DNA from 3 places in the Mesorhizobium sp. M1399 genome. Region 2 is predicted to be linked to each of the others. Evidence: riboswitches for the same ligand, from Rfam matches in the RefSeq annotation. Region 2 holds a riboswitch; each other region holds the start of a gene.
The links. A riboswitch is a leader RNA that binds a small molecule or an ion and turns the genes downstream of it on or off. The one in region 2 is predicted to bind thiamine pyrophosphate.
Positions count from the first base shown of each region.

Region 1: another riboswitch for thiamine pyrophosphate. It lies ahead of thiC (phosphomethylpyrimidine synthase ThiC); the one in region 2 lies ahead of thiB (thiamine ABC transporter substrate binding subunit).
Region 3: another riboswitch for thiamine pyrophosphate. It lies ahead of thiC (phosphomethylpyrimidine synthase ThiC); the one in region 2 lies ahead of thiB (thiamine ABC transporter substrate binding subunit).

Region 1 is NZ_JAMYKZ010000023.1:20,468-25,750, forward strand. Features, by position in the region: partial or broken gene NKH05_RS28685 (valine--tRNA ligase) at 1-449, opposite strand, end outside; gene NKH05_RS28690 (putative bifunctional diguanylate cyclase/phosphodiesterase) at 494-2,449, opposite strand; partial or broken gene NKH05_RS28695 (6-carboxytetrahydropterin synthase QueD) at 2,612-2,698, shown strand; partial or broken gene queE (7-carboxy-7-deazaguanine synthase QueE) at 2,695-3,430, shown strand; TPP riboswitch at 3,761-3,877, shown strand; gene thiC (phosphomethylpyrimidine synthase ThiC) at 3,982-5,283, shown strand, end outside.
Region 2 is NZ_JAMYKZ010000002.1:395,720-401,002, forward strand. Features, by position in the region: gene NKH05_RS04420 (ABC-F family ATP-binding cassette domain-containing protein) at 1-1,493, opposite strand, end outside; gene NKH05_RS04425 (thiamine diphosphokinase) at 1,495-2,139, opposite strand; TPP riboswitch at 2,267-2,381, shown strand; gene thiB (thiamine ABC transporter substrate binding subunit) at 2,425-3,438, shown strand; gene thiP (thiamine/thiamine pyrophosphate ABC transporter permease) at 3,672-5,283, shown strand, end outside.
Region 3 is NZ_JAMYKZ010000011.1:124,556-129,838, forward strand. Features, by position in the region: gene NKH05_RS20445 (Fic family protein) at 912-2,456, shown strand; TPP riboswitch at 2,639-2,755, shown strand; gene thiC (phosphomethylpyrimidine synthase ThiC) at 2,859-4,694, shown strand; gene thiO (glycine oxidase ThiO) at 4,691-5,283, shown strand, end outside.

The DNA.
Region 1 (5,283 bases), on a different contig from region 2:
CTCCAGTTCGCCGAGACGCTCACTTCGGCGGCGACCACATCCGGTTTCGCGTTGGCAACGAACTTTTCGTTCGAAAGCTTGCCGCAAATACGAGCGGTCTCCTGCTCGGTGTTTGCAATCGCCTTCTCGAGACGCGCCTTTTCAGCAGACACGTCGATCAGGCTCCCGAGAGCAAGGCAGATGGTCGCCTCGTCGAGCACACCCTTGGGTGCCGCGTCGGCGAGCGAGATGTCGCCGACGCGCGCCAGCCGCTTCATCGCCGAGTCCTGGCGAACCAGCCTTTCGCGTGTCAAATCGTTGGCGCCGACCACGACAAGCGGCGCTATCGCCGCCGGCGGCACGTTCATCTCCGAGCGCGCGGAACGGAAGCCGGAGACGAGGTCGACCAGCCAGTTGATCCTCGGCGGCCGCTTCGGCGTGTTCGAATCCGGCGGGGGCCAGGCGGCATGCATGCCCAACCCGACCATCGCCGCCAAAGTGCCAGTCCTGCAATTCAAGGACTTAGCTTCTGACTACACGGCTTCTCAGCAATGCCAGGAATGTCGTCTATCCGGACAGGTTTCCCGATCAAATAGCCTTGAGCTTCATCGCATCTGACGCGGCGCAGAAAGTCGAGCTGTTCGGGAGTTTCTACGCCTTCGGCTGTTACCTCGATTCGAAGCTCGTGCGCCAACTCAACCAGTGATCTTACAATCGCGCCGCAGTCGGCATCAGTCAGCATATCTTGGACAAAAGATCGGTCGATCTTGAGCCGCGAAAGAGGCAGTTTACGAAGGTAAGTGAGTGACGAATAGCCGGTGCCAAAATCGTCAAGAGCAACTGTGACGGATAGCGAAACTAACGATTGTAATAATGAAATCGTTTCTTGAAAATTCGAAATCAGCACAGTTTCTGTGATCTCGACCTCCAGTCTTCGGGGCTCCAACCCGGCTTCAGCCAAGGCCACTTCAATTCCATCCAGCAAGGCCTTGTTCTTAAGCTGCACTACCGACAAATTGACGGAGACCCGCAAGTCGCGCGGCCAGCGCGCAGCCGCCAAACAAGCCGTTTTGATGACCCAGTATCCGATGGAGTGAATCAAACCCGTTTCTTCAGCGATGGTTATGAACTCCGACGGAGGGATCGCGCCAAGGGTCGGATGCTGCCACCGCAGCAGGGCTTCAAAACCTCGAATGCGATCGATCGCGAGATCGAGAAAGGGTTGAAATGCGAGCGAAAGCTGGTCATTGGCCAGCGCAGAAGCCAGATCGCGTTCAAGGGCATGGCGCCTTGCAGCAGCTTCATCGTCGCATGGGCTGAAGAACTGGATGGACCCCGCCAGCGTCTTAGCCCTGTATAGCGCGGTGTCGACGCACCGCAGGAGTTGGTTGGTATCCAAACCGTCCGTGGGCGCCCGAGCGATACCGAGAGAGGCCTTGCAATATATTTCGCGTCCTTCGATCAAGAAAGGGGCGCGCATGCCATCTATAATCTGTTTGGCTAAGGACCTGATTTGATCTGGCCTGATATCGCGCGTAGCGATTATTGCAAATTCATGCCCCTCCAATCTCGCGATGCTATCGCTCTCCCGCGTCGATTTCCGAAGTCTCGCAGCCACTTCGACCAAAAGGGCATCCGCCATTGGTCGGCCAAAGCGGTCATTCACCTCGTCGAAATTGTTAAGATCGAACAAAAGTAACGCAAAGTGCTGGTCAAACTGCTTTGCGTCCACCAACGCGTTCTCCAACCGCTCATTGAAGCTGAACCGGTTCGGCAAACTCGTTAGAACATCCCTGCGAATGGCACTTTCGCTTTCCGCTTGCAGAATGAAGCGTTGGGTGAATTCGACTGCGTGGGCAAGCACTGCACGAAACAGCGTGATGGCGTAACTCACTATCAGGATTGCGACGGGCAGATTGACCGCGTCTCCCGCCCCCACAATCGCAACCGCCGAACCGAGGAAGATCGGTAGCGTATACGCGACGGCCGCAATAGGAATCGTGGAAAAAGAAGCGGCACCGCCTGCGATCATCCCCGCGCTCAGGCAGGTAATGACGACCTGGGCTGCGCTTGTTGCCCCGCTGAAGAACAGAACGGGAAGTGCTCCCCACCAGGTGCCGAACAAGAACGCGTTCCGCACCAGGTTTTGCGTTGTCCGGCGAGACACTGACCTTGGTTTGACTGACTGAAACGATGATCTCGCTCTTAGGCCTACGAACCCAGCGGCGACGATGATAACACTCGCCCAGAGGACGGCTTTCGTTTGGTCGGGCGAGCCCCAAACCGCCATAACAAAAGTGGCCGCATTGAGTATGTTCGCAACCATGCCAAGAGGCGTGTTGCGAAGCACGATACTGACCTGCTCCGCTCGTATTCGGCCGGCAAGCGGTTCAATTGTCGAGGGTCCGCCAAAAGCCCGCAGATCTCCCGCCAGAAGGTCACCGAACCTTGCGGTAGACAGACGCTGCATCACTCTGTCACTCCCCCGCCCTAGAGTAGTCGCTGCGTGTTGGTCCCCTAGCACCGAACAATTCGGAAAAGGTAAATTTTGACCGCAAAATTGGGAAACCAAGGGGTCCCAAATTCGAAGATAACGAAAAACGCAACGCTCCCTTGCGAAATCGCCCCCCTCTACGACTGGTGCAAGGTGAGGCTACCCGAAACCTCCGCTGTGCGGGTGAGCGAGACACCGAAAACCTGGGCGGAATACCGGCCATGACCTGCACGCTGGATCCCGGAATCCAAGTGAGCGAGATCTTCGGCCCGACCATCCATGGTGAAGGCATGCTTGTCGGCTTGCCGACGGTGTTCGTTCGAACGGGCGGATGCGATTATCGCTGTTCCTGGTGCGACAGCCTGCATGCCGTGGACAATCGCTTCCGCCATGAATGGAAGACCATGTCCACAGACGCGATCCGGCAAGAGGTCAATGCGCTTCGGGTGGCCGACCAATAATGGTGTCGCTATCAGGCGGCAATCGGGCCATCCAGCCGCTCGGCGCGTTGATCGAACACGGACATCGGAACGGCTACCGCTTTGCGTCGGAAACCCAAGGTTCCGTGGCCAGGGACTGGTTTGCCGAGCTTGATGCCCTGATTCTAAGCCCAAAGCCGCCATCGAGCGAAATGACGACCGATTGGGCTGCGTTCGAGGCGTGCGTCGAGGCGGCGAGGGATAAGCCGCAAATCGTGCTCAAGCTCGTGGTGTTCGACGAAAAGAGACTACGCCTATGCCAAGGATGCCGCCGCGCGTTATCCGCAACTGCCTGTGTATCTGCAGCCCGGCAACACACCGCCGCGCCGTTATGACGAAGAAGCGCTCATTGACCTGGACGGCATAATGAAACGCATGGAATGGTTGGTGGAAACGGTGACTCCGTGACAGATGGTTTGAGGCGCGCGTCCTGCCGCAGCTTCATGTTCTGCTGTGGGGCAACAAAAGGGGCGTCTAGCCCGCGCAGTGCTGGTAGCTGGAATGCGCCTGGCCGAGGCGGCCTCTCCCGGTTGCGGAGCACTTCGTTCGGGCCACCTGCTATAGTAATTTTCGAGAATTTCGTGAAAATCTCCGAAGTAATTTGCCGGCTTAAGATCATTGAACAAGCAGTTCCGTCGACGTCAATGTCACATCAAGTTTGACGAGGAAAATGCGGCTTTTGCCACACCTGCCCCGCGGTAACTTCTCCGCGACCCATGGCTTGCCCTTCCGCCCGATTTGATTGGCCGCCAGCCGTCGGCACGGCCCAAATGCGCTTGACAAATCGACGCCGGCCCGTTCAACCTGAGGCATTCACCAGGGGAGTCCCGGCAAGGGGCTGAGATACTGCTGGCTTTCGCGGCGCAGTGACCCGTTGAACCTGATCCAGTTCATACTGGCGGAGGGACGGTGCAAGCGCTTTGCGGGAGTTCACGCCCGAGGTCCTGTTTCGAGCAGGTCTACAGAAGCGTCTTTTCATCCTTCCGGCACAGAACTGGGTCTCCAATGCATAAGCAAAGGAGCCTCAAGATGAATGGCCTCACCCCCGCCGTCTCGACGGGACCGCTGCCTGCCTCACGCAAGATCCACAAGCCTGGCAGCATTCACCCGCAGATCAGGGTGCCGATGCGCGAAATCTCCGTCCATCCGACGGCAGGCGAGCCGCCGGTGACCGCTTACGATCCGTCCGGCCCCTATACCGACCCGACTGTCGAAACCAGCATCGAAAAGGGTCTCGCCAGGTTTCGCCACGAATGGATCATGGCCCGAGGCGATGTCGAAGCCTATGACGGCCGCCATGTCCGGCCGGAAGACAATGGATTTGTGACTGGCGAGCGCCTGACGCCGGAGTTTCCCATTCGTCACCGACCGCTCAAGGCCAAGGCAGGCAAGGCGGTGACCCAGCTTGCCTATGCGCGCGCCGGCATCATCACGCCCGAAATGGAGTTCGCCGCCATCCGCGAGAACCTCGGCCGTGAGATCTTGAGCGGCAAGCTGCAGCGCGACGGCGAGCCTTTCGGCGCGACGCTGCCCGATTTCGTCACGCCGGAATTCGTGCGCGACGAAGTGGCGCGCGGGCGCGCAATCATTCCCGCCAACATCAACCATCCCGAGAGCGAGCCGATGATCATCGGCCGCAATTTCCTGGTCAAGATCAACGCCAATATCGGTAACTCCGCCGTCACATCGTCGATGGCTGAAGAGGTCGAAAAGATGGTGTGGGCGATCCGCTGGGGCGCCGACACGGTGATGGATCTGTCGACCGGCCGCAACATCCACAACATCCGCGAATGGATCGTGCGCAACTCGCCGGTGCCGATCGGCACGGTGCCGCTCTACCAGGCGCTCGAAAAGGTTGGTGGCATCGCCGAGGACCTGACCTGGGAGGTCTACCGCGACACGTTGATCGAGCAGGCCGAGCAGGGCGTTGACTATTTCACGATCCACGCCGGCGTGCGGCTGCATTACATCCCGCTGACCGTTGACCGGGTCACGGGTATCGTCTCGCGCGGCGGCTCGATCATGGCAAAATGGTGCCTGCACCATCACCGGGAAAGCTTCCTCTACGAGCACTTTGCGGAGATCTGCGACATCTGCCGCGCTTATGACGTCTCCTTCTCGCTCGGCGACGGCCTTCGTCCCGGCTCGATCGCCGACGCCAACGACGCGGCGCAATTCGCCGAGCTGGAAACGCTCGGCGAGCTGACGCAGATCGCCTGGGCGAAAGATTGCCAGGTGATGATCGAGGGGCCCGGCCACGTGCCGATGCACAAGATCAAGGCGAACATGGACAAGCAGCTCGCCGTCTGTGGCGAGGCGCCGTTCTATACG
Region 2 (5,283 bases):
CTGGTGCCGCCGCGCTGCGCCAGCATATCGGAATAGCCGCCGGCATATTCGATCCAGCGGCCGTCGCCATCCGGCGCGATGATGCTGGTCACCGTGCGGTCGAGGAAATCGCGATCGTGGCTGACCAGGATCACCGTGCCGGCAAAGCCGGCGACCAGTTCCTGCAGCAGCTCCAGCGTCTCCATGTCGAGATCGTTGGTCGGCTCGTCGAGCACAAGCAGGTTTGCCGGCCGCGCCAAAACGCGGGCGAGGATCAGCCGTGCCCGCTCGCCGCCCGAAAGCTCGCGCACCGGCGTGCGCGCCTGTTCCGGCTTGAACAGGAAGTCCTTCATGTAGGACACGACGTGGCGCTGCTCGCCATTGATGACAAGGTTCTCGCCGCGTCCGTCGGTGAGATACTGCGCCAGTGTCTCCTGCGGATCGACGGCCTCGCGCTTCTGGTCGAGCGTGGCGATCTCCAGGTTGGTGCCGAGCCGCACCGTGCCTGCGTCCGGCTTCAATTCGCCGGTCAGCATCTTCAATAGCGTCGTCTTGCCGGCGCCGTTCGGCCCGACCAGACCGACGCGATCGCCGCGCTGGATGCGTGTCGAGAATCCCTTGACCAGGGTCAGATCGCCAAAGCTCTTCTCGATGTTCTTGGCCTCAATCACCAGCTTGCCGGATTCGGCGGCGTCGCTGGCTGTCATCGTCGCCGCACCCTCGGCGCCACGATGACCGCGAAAGCGCTGGCGCATGGTCTGCAACTCACCGAGCCGGCGCATGTTGCGCTTGCGCCTTGCCGTCACGCCATAGCGCAGCCAGTGCTCCTCGCGCACGATCTGGCGGCCGAGCTTGTGCTGCTCGCGCTCTTCCTCCTCCAACACCGTGTCGCGCCATTCCTCGAAATAGGCAAAGCCCTTATCGAGACGGCGGGTCTGGCCGCGGTCGAGCCAAATTGTGGCGCGTGACACGCGTTCGAGAAAACGGCGGTCATGCGAGATGACGACCAGGGCCGAGGAGGTGCGGGCAAGCTCCTCCTCCAGCCATTCGATAACCGAAAGGTCAAGATGATTGGTCGGTTCATCGAGGAGAAGAATGTCGGGCTCGGGCGCCATGACGCGGGCGAGTGCCGCGCGCCGCGCCTCGCCCCCGGAGAGGTCGTTCGGCCGTTCCTCGCCGGTCAGGCCGAGATGCTCTATCAGATAGGTGGCGCGGTAGGGATCATCGGCGGGCCCGAGCCCCGCCTCGACATAGGCGCGAACGGTCGCAAAACCGTCCATGTCGGGCATTTGCGGCAAATAGCGCACCGTCGCCGAAGGCTGGCGGAAGACTTCGCCGTCCTGCGGTTCGATCAGCCCGGCAGCGATCTTGAGGAGCGTCGACTTGCCAGAGCCGTTGCGCCCGACCAGGGCGATCTTGTCGCCAGCTGACGCCGTCAGGGCGGCACCGTCGAGCAGCGGCGCGCCGCCAAAGGTCAGCTTTATCCCGTCGAGATTGAGAAGCGGCGGCGCCATGTCAGCTTTCAGGTAGGGGAAAAGGATGCGCGAGCAGCAGCGCGCGGCCGCTGGCCAGCGCGATTTCCAGCCGGCCCTTGACCTCGTTGGAAATGGTCAGCGACGAGCCGAAGGCAACCTCGACATGGGCGAGCGGCCATTTGGCGCCGGTGACTGTCAGGCCGGCGAGATCCGAAAAGCCGAGCACCGAAAACAGCGTACCGTCGACATAATCGAAGCCAGTCTTTCCAGGCAGCAAAGGAATACCTTCCTGTGCGCCGCTGGTCAAAAGCACTTCCGTTCCGCCTTCCGCCAGCCGGACGCTGAGCGCCAAATGCAGGAAGATGTGGTCGGTGCGTTTGCCGCCGAAGGCGCCTGCGAGCACAAGGCTGGTCGCACCGCGTTCGAGCGCGGCGGCGATAGCGAGTTCACCGTCGGTCTTGTCCTTTTCGGCGGGAAACACCTGCCGTGGCACAGCGGCCAGATCCTCCGGCAAATCGGCAGGCACGGAATCGAAATCGCCGACCCAGAGTTCCGGCATCAGGCCCAGCATAAGGGCATGGCCGATACCGGCATCGGCAGCGATGACGCGGGAGCCTTCGACCTGGCGGTCGAGCAGCGGCGTGCGGATGAGATCGCCGCCAAGCAGGATGGTGAATGTGCTCATATCTCGTGGCCCTTACCAGCCCTGCCCCGGAAACGGAAGATGAAACGGCAGATGAAACAGGACGCCGCGCTTTGGATGCCCGGCAAACTTCCGCTTGCGCAGCACTTCGGCCGGGCCTATGTGTCGAAACGCTCTAACGGGGTGCCGGACGCGATCTTCGCGGACCGGCTGAGAGGCAAGACTGCCAACCCGCTGAACCTGATCCGGTTTGTACCGGCGGAGGGATTAGACGTTTCGGACAGCCCGACGCCTCAATTCCTTTCAACGCGAACGAAGGAGGCGCCGATGCGCAGTTTTTTCCACTCTCTTGCCTCGATTATCCTGCTTGCGGCATCCGCGCTTGCCCTACCGGGGCAGGCATCGGCACAGGATAAGCTGACCGTCTATACCTATGAAAGCTTCACCGCCGATTGGGGTCCGGGACCGGCGGTGAAGAAGGCCTTCGAGGCCGAGTGCACCTGCGTCGTCGAATTCGTCTCGGTCGCCGACGGCGTGGCACTGCTCAACCGTGTGAAGCTGGAAGGGGCCGCGACCAAGGCCGATATCGTGCTTGGCCTCGATACCAATTTGACGGCGGACGCCAAGGCAACCGGCCTGTTTTCGCCGCATGGCGCCGTGACGGACGTCAGTGTGCCGGGTGGCTGGAGCGACGATATCTTCGTGCCGTTCGACTATGGCTATTTCGCTATCGTCTACGATAGCGAAAAACTGAAGAGCCCGCCGAAGAGCCTCAGGGAATTGGTCGAGGGCGATGCCGGCGACAAGATCGTCATCCAGGATCCGCGCACCTCGACGCCGGGCCTTGGCCTGCTGTTGTGGGTCAAGTCGGTCTATGGCGACAAGGCTCCGGAAGCCTGGGCCAAACTCAAGGCAAAGGTGCTGACGGTGACGCCGGGCTGGAGCGAGGCCTACGGCCTGTTCACCAAGGGTGAGGCGCCGATGGTGCTGTCCTATACCACTTCGCCAGCCTACCACATGGTTGCCGAAAACACCTCGCGCTACCAGGCGGCGTCCTTCGAGGAAGGCGAATATCTGCAGATCGAGGTCGCTGGGATCACCACCAAGGGCGCGAAGAACCCGCTGGCGGAAAAGTTCATCGCCTTCATGACCGGGCCGAAATTCCAGGATCTCATTCCCGAAACCAACTGGATGTTCCCGGCCGGCAAGACCGACAAGCCGCTCAATCCGGCGTTCGACAAGCTCGTCAAACCGACCAAAACCTTGCTGTTCAGCTCGGAAGAGGTCGCCGCAAATCGCAAGGCCTGGGTCGACGAGTGGCTGGCGGTGATGAGCAAGTAGCTCGGATTGAAAGATGATCGCCCTACGGCGCCCCCCTCTGTCCTGCCGGACATCTCCCCCACAAGGAGGGAAATTGGCCGTCATGCCGGCTTTCGCCAATCTCCGACATTGCCGGAATGAGCGGAGCGCTGAACCTGCCAATCTCTCCCCATGTGGGGGAGATGTCCGGCAGGACAGAGGGGCGCGCGAAGGAACGCAATCCTCGCTAAGAATCTCGAATCTGGTGGTCTAGCGTGCAACGCGCGCCATCATCGGATACCCGCGTCGCTGCCGGTATCGTCGCGCTCGCCGCCATCGCGCTGCTGATCGGCGGGGCATTCGCCGGGCTCGTCGTCGAAGCCATGCGCGACCTGTCGGGCGCCGCCTCCGCCTTTGATTCCTATCTCCTCCGTGTTGCCCGCTTCACGCTCTGGCAGGCTCTGTTGTCGACCCTGCTCTCCGTCGCACCGGCGCTGTTCGTCGCGCGCGCGCTGTCGCGGCATCCACAGTTTTTCGGGCGAGGCTTTGTCCTGCAGCTTTTCGCCGTGCCGCTGGCGCTGCCGGCCATTGTTGCCGCACTCGGTGTCTTGGCACTCTATGGCCGCGCCGGGTATTTCGCCGGCTTGCTCGGTGCGATTGGCGGCCAGAACTGGCCCGGCATCTATGGCCTATCGGGTATTCTCGTCGCCCACGTCTTTTTCAACCTGCCGCTGGCAACGCGACTGTTCCTGGAAGCGTTGCAGACGGTGCCGGCTAACCAATGGCGGCTGGCGAGCCAGCTTGGCATGGGTGCTGCGCCGGCCTTCCGGCTGATCGAATGGCCGGCGTTGCGTGCGGCCCTGCCGGGCGTTGCCGGGCTCGTTTTCATGCTGTGCATCACCTCCTTCACCATCGTGCTTACGCTCGGCGGCGGGCCGCGCGCGACGACGCTGGAGGTTGCCATATACCAGGCGCTGCGTTTCGACTTCGACCCGGCGCGGGCGGTGACGCTGACCTTGTTGCAGATTGCCCTGACCTTCGTCGTCGTGCTGGCACTAACGCGGCTTGGCGCCAATATGACCGGCGACGCCAATCTGCCGGTAGCCCCGCGCCGGTATTTTTCAGCCGGTGCGGCCGAGACCGTGCTGAACGCACTGGTGATCGGGCTGGCACTGCTGTTTGTCGCCGGACCGATGGCGGCTACGCTGTCGGCCGGGCTTGGCGCCGATCTCGGCCGCCTGGCCGGCGAGAGCGCGGTGCGGCAAGCGACGGCGACCAGTGCCGTGCTCTCCCTCCTGTCGGCGCTGCTCTCCTTGGCGTTGTCGCTGTCGCTGGTTATGGCGCGCCGGGCGCTGGCGCTCACCCGGCGGACCGGCAGGCGGACGCTGCTCGAACACCTGGCCGACACCGGTGCGGGGTTCGTCCTGGTGGTGCCGCCCATCGTCATCGGTGCCGGCTGGTTCCTGCTCCTGCGCAGCGTCAGCGATGTCTTTGCGATCGCCCCTGTCATGGTGGTTGTGGTCAATGCGGTGATGGCGATGCCGTTCGCCATCCGCGCCATCCGCCCCGCCTATGACGCGGCGAGCGAACGCCACGAACGGCTCTGTGCACAGCTTGGCATCTCGGGCTGGAACCGGTTGCGTCTGGTCGACTGGCCGTCGCTGCGGCGGCCGCTCGCCACCGGCTTCGCCTTCGCCATGGCGCTGTCGCTCGGTGATCTCGGCGTCATTGCGCTGTTCGGCAGCGATTCCGTGCAGACATTGCCCTATCTGTTGCTGGCGCGCATGGGCAGCTACCGCACCGAGGATGCGGCCGGCCTGGCGCTGCTGCTCGGCCTTGTCTGCCTGGCGCTTGTGCTGACCGCGGACTGGCTGGGAAGGAGGGAGA
Region 3 (5,283 bases), on a different contig from region 2:
GTGGCTTTGCTCGCAAGTTTTCGTCAGCCAGCGCAGGGCCTCCTCTTACGCTCGCTGGTCGTCAAGGCCCAGCGGCCACTAGCTGACAGTCCCCCCGCAGCCAAGCCGCTGGGCCCTCGACGTGGGGAACGAGCATTGGAGACGATGTCGCGCTTTCCGTTACAGCCCGAAGGCGGGTGACAGATGACCGTGTCAGCCTCTCCACCCGAGCTACGATTTCACGCATTCGATCAGGCACAGCTCTCTCGGGCTAGCGCGCCAAGCATGAGTTAGCTCCCGAATGAGCAGGTGCCACCCAGTTCAACTTCGGCCCTTGCGCGCGCAAAGTATTGGGCGAGATCGATCGGCAGTCCGGTCGGCAAATTGGGGCAGCGATGGCGAGAATGAATGCCAGGAACTTCCCTTCGGTGCCGCTTCGTCGATCTGTTTGCCGAGAAGACGCGCGCGCTGCGTGCCGTCCCCCATACCGCAGAGAACTCACTTCAGGTCACACACACACACACACGACGCCACCGAGATCCTGCATCAGTTTTCTACTCCGACGCCGCCACGTCACCAAGATCAGTCGCGAGCGTGATCGCGGCTATCAAATCGGGATCGCGCGCCGGAGCGCTCTATGAGTGAGCCCCGAACGGCGCGGTTCTCCTCGAGCAATCCGGCTCGACGTAAGGCGGGCCATCCGTGCCGGCCTCGTGACTAAGAGACGGGCGAATGGCGGTTCCTGGACTCACCTTTTTGTCATGAAGTCGCTTCCTTGAGCCGGTGGCGGAGTTCTTGCTTGATGACTCCAGCACCGTTTAGAATCGGTTTTCGGAAAATTTGTCTTGTGGCATCAATTTTCATGGAATAGGATCATTTTTCACAGGTGTTGGCCCAGCTGAACCAAAATTCGATGAAAGGATTCGCTTTTCATGCCTCCGGTGCAAGAGCACCAATTTTCAGGTCCTGTTACCGTTTTTCAGGAAATCCGCCTTCCTGAAACGGCGACCCCGGCCGGGTACAGCGCCCTGGTCGGAGCCTACAGGCTCGCCGTGCCCTTGCCCCGTAGGTTGTTCGCCACGGGCGAGCATCATCGCATTACCGAACGGGATGGCTGGCGGATCATGACCCCCCGCCACGCCCCAAATCCTACCCTCGAAGGCCACCTGACCTTTGCGCTCAAGTACGAGGGACTGGACCTTGCCGTCCTCAAGCGGCTGTTCCAAGTGACCGGTCCCGCGCCGATCGAGGCGCTGGTCCGTGAAAGCCCGACCGGCAGTTATGCCCGCCGCATCTGGTTTTTATATGAATGGCTGAGGGGCGCCCGTATCGATCTGCCGGACGCGGCGGCCGGACGATACATTCCGGTTGTCGATCCCGAGCTGCAGTGGCCCGGACCCGACAAGACCGCTTCGCGCTACCGCGTAAGGGACAATCTCCCCGGCACGCGTGAGTTCTGCCCTCTGGTGTTCCGCACCAAGATTCTCGAAAAATTCATCGGCCTTGAACTACCGCGGCGCGCGGAGGCAATCGTAGCGGACGTGCCGCGCGACCTTCTTGCTCGGACCGCCGCCTTTCTTTTGCTCAAAGACTCGCGATCAAGCTATGCGATCGAGGGCGAGCGCCCGCCGCAAGATCGCATCCAGCGCTGGGGCCGCGCCATCGGCGAAGCCGGCCGCTGGCCGATCGATCGCGATGAGCTGCTGCGTCTGCAAAGAATTGTACTTGGCGACGCCCGTTTCGCAAGACTTGGCTTCCGAAAAGAAGGAGGTTTCGTCGGTGAGCATGACCGAGACAACGGCACGCCCTTGCCCGATCACATCAGCGCTCGGCCCGAGGACCTGCCGCGGCTAATCGATGGAATGGCGGCGTTCGATCAGGGCCCCGCGCAAAACCTTGATGCAGTCGTAGCCGCCGCAATCCTCGCCTTCGGCTTTGTCTACATTCACCCGTTCGAGGACGGAAACGGCCGCATTCACCGCTACCTAATCCACCACGTCCTTGCCATGCGCGGCTTCAATCCGCCGGGAGTGGTCTTTCCCGTCTCGGCCGCGATCCTGGACCAGATCAACGAGTACAGGGGCGTGCTCGAGAGCTATTCGCAGCGCCTTCTGCCATTGGTGGAATGGGAACCGACGCCGCAATTCAACGTCCGGGTGCTGAATGACACCGGTGATTTCTACCGGTTCTTCGATGCAACCCCGCACGCCGAATTCCTCTATGCCTGCGTTCAGCGGACGATCGAACGGGACCTTCCCGAGGAAACCGCATTTCTGCAGCGCTACGATCAGTTCCGGCAGCAGGTGGACGCCTTTATTGACATGCCCGAGCGGTTGACCGATCTGCTCTTCCGTTTTCTTCACCAGAATGATGGACATCTATCGAACCGCGCGCGCGAAAAGGAATTCGCCACGCTGACCAGTGACGAGGCAGGAAGAATCGAGGCGATCTACGCGCAAACCTTTGGTGCCCATTGAAGGTGTGATCATCAGGATCGATTTTTAGTCCGACGGTTTGTAATTCCCTTGTCCCTGCCTTCATCTCCGAGGCTTGACTTGTCGCCGAGACATGCACGATTTTTTCCGCACGGTCTGACCGGCCGCCGATCAGCCGCGGCCAGAACGCGCTTGACAAACCGGAGCCGTCCCGTCCAACCTCACGCATTCACCAGGGGAGTCCCGGCAAGGGGCTGAGATACTGCTGGCATTCGCGGCGCAGTGACCCGTTGAACCTGATCCAGTTCATACTGGCGTAGGGACGGTGCAAGCGCTTGCGGGAGTTTACGCCCGAGGTCCTGTTTCGGCAGGTCGACAGAAGCGTCTTTTCATCCTCCCGGCACAGAACTGGGTCTCCAATGCAACGAGCAAAGGAGCCTCAAGATGAATGCCCTCACCCCCGCAGTCTCGACGGGACCGCTGCCCGCCTCACGAAAAATCCACAAGCCCGGTGCCATCCACCCGCAGATCAGGGTGCCGATGCGCGAAATCTCCGTCCATCCGACGGCCGGCGAACCGCCCGTCACCGTCTACGATCCGTCCGGCCCCTATACAGACCCGACTGTCGAAACCAGCATCGAAAATGGCCTTGCACGGCTTCGCCACGAATGGATTACGGCGCGCGGCGATGTCGAGGCCTATGACGGCCGCCATGTCCGGCCGGAGGACAACGGATTCGCGACGGGCGAACGCCTGACGCCGGAATTTCCCATTCGCCATCAACCGCTCAGAGCCAAAGCAGGCAAGGCGGTGACGCAGCTTGCCTATGCGCGCGCCGGCATCATCACACCCGAAATGGAGTTCGCCGCCATCCGCGAGAACCTTGGTCGCGAGATCCTGCACGGCAAGCTTGAGCGCGACGGCGAGGCTTTCGGCGCGACACTGCCCGATTTCGTCACGCCGGATTTCGTGCGTGATGAGGTGGCGCGCGGACGCGCAATCATTCCCGCCAACATCAACCATCCCGAGAGCGAGCCGATGATCATCGGTCGCAATTTCCTGGTCAAGATCAACGCCAACATCGGCAACTCCGCCGTCACATCGTCGATGGCTGAAGAGGTCGAAAAAATGGTGTGGGCGATCCGCTGGGGCGCAGACACGGTGATGGACCTGTCGACCGGCCGCAACATCCACAACATCCGCGACTGGATCGTCCGCAACGCGCCGGTTCCGATCGGCACGGTGCCGCTCTATCAGGCGCTCGAAAAGGTCGGCGGCATCGCCGAGGACCTGACCTGGGAGGTCTACCGCGACATGCTGATCGAACAGGCCGAACAGGGCGTCGACTATTTCACCATCCATGCGGGCGTGCGGCTGCACTACATCCCGCTGACCGTTGACCGGGTCACTGGCATCGTCTCGCGCGGTGGCTCGATCATGGCCAAATGGTGCCTGCATCATCACCGGGAAAGCTTCCTCTACGAACATTTCGCCGAGATCTGCGACATTTGCCGCGCCTATGACGTGTCCTTTTCGCTGGGCGACGGCCTTCGTCCTGGCTCGATCGCCGACGCCAATGACGCAGCACAATTCGCCGAGCTGGAGACGCTCGGCGAGCTGACACAGATCGCCTGGGCGAAGGATTGCCAGGTAATGATCGAAGGCCCCGGCCACGTGCCGATGCACAAGGTCAAGGAGAACATGGACAAGCAGCTCGCCGTCTGCGGCGAGGCGCCGTTCTATACGCTTGGGCCGCTGACGACCGACATCGCGCCGGGCTACGACCACATCACCTCCGGCATCGGCGCGGCGATGATCGGTTGGTTCGGCACCGCCATGCTCTGCTACGTCACGCCCAAGGAGCATCTCGGCCTTCCCGATCGCAACGACGTCAAGATCGGCGTGATCACCTACAAGATAGCCGCCCATGCCGCCGACCTGGCAAAAGGTCATCCGGCGGCGAAAGTCAGGGATGATGCCCTTTCCCGCGCGCGCTTCGAATTCCGCTGGGAGGACCAGTTCAACCTGTCGCTCGATCCCGAAACCGCGCGGTCCTTCCACGATCAGACCTTGCCCAAGGAGGCGCACAAGCTGGCGCATTTCTGCTCGATGTGCGGGCCGAAATTCTGCTCGATGCGAATTTCCCACGACATCCGCACCGAAGCGCAGAAGGAGGGCATGGCGGCGATGGCGGCGAAATACCGCGAGGGCGGCGATCTCTACCTGCCGGCGGACGAGACCGGCGCACCGCTCATACCTCAGCCACGTGAGCCATCATGAAGGTGCTGGTCAAAGGGGCCGGCGTTGCCGGCCTCACCGCCGCCTTCGAGCTCGCCGCACGCGGCGCGGCGGTTTCCGTTGCCGAGACAAGGCCTGGCCTTGGGGGCAATGCGTCGTGGTTCGCCGGCGGCATGTTGGCGCCATGGTGCGAGCGCGAAAGCGCCGAGCAGCCGGTGCTGGATCTCGGGCGCGGTGCCGCCGACTGGTGGGATGCCGCAACCCCCGGCCAGGTGACGCGGGCCGGAACGCTGGTCGTGGCCGCGCCGCGCGATGCGGGCGAGATCGACCGCTTCGCCAGCCGCACCTCGGGCCATCGGCGTGTCGATGAAGACGAAATTGCGCTCCTGGAGCCCGACCTCGCCGGCCGCTTCCGGCGCGGAGTGCTCTTCTCCGACGAGGCGCATCTCGACCCGCGTCAGGCGATGGCAGCGCTTCATGACAAGCTCGCAGCCATGGGTGTCGAGTTTCACTTCGGCACCGAGGTCTGGCATGTTTTTGGTTTCGATCATCAGATCGACTGCACGGGAATGGCAGCCATCGATGACCGGCTACGTGGCGTTCGCGGCGAAATGCTGATCCTGCGCACGCC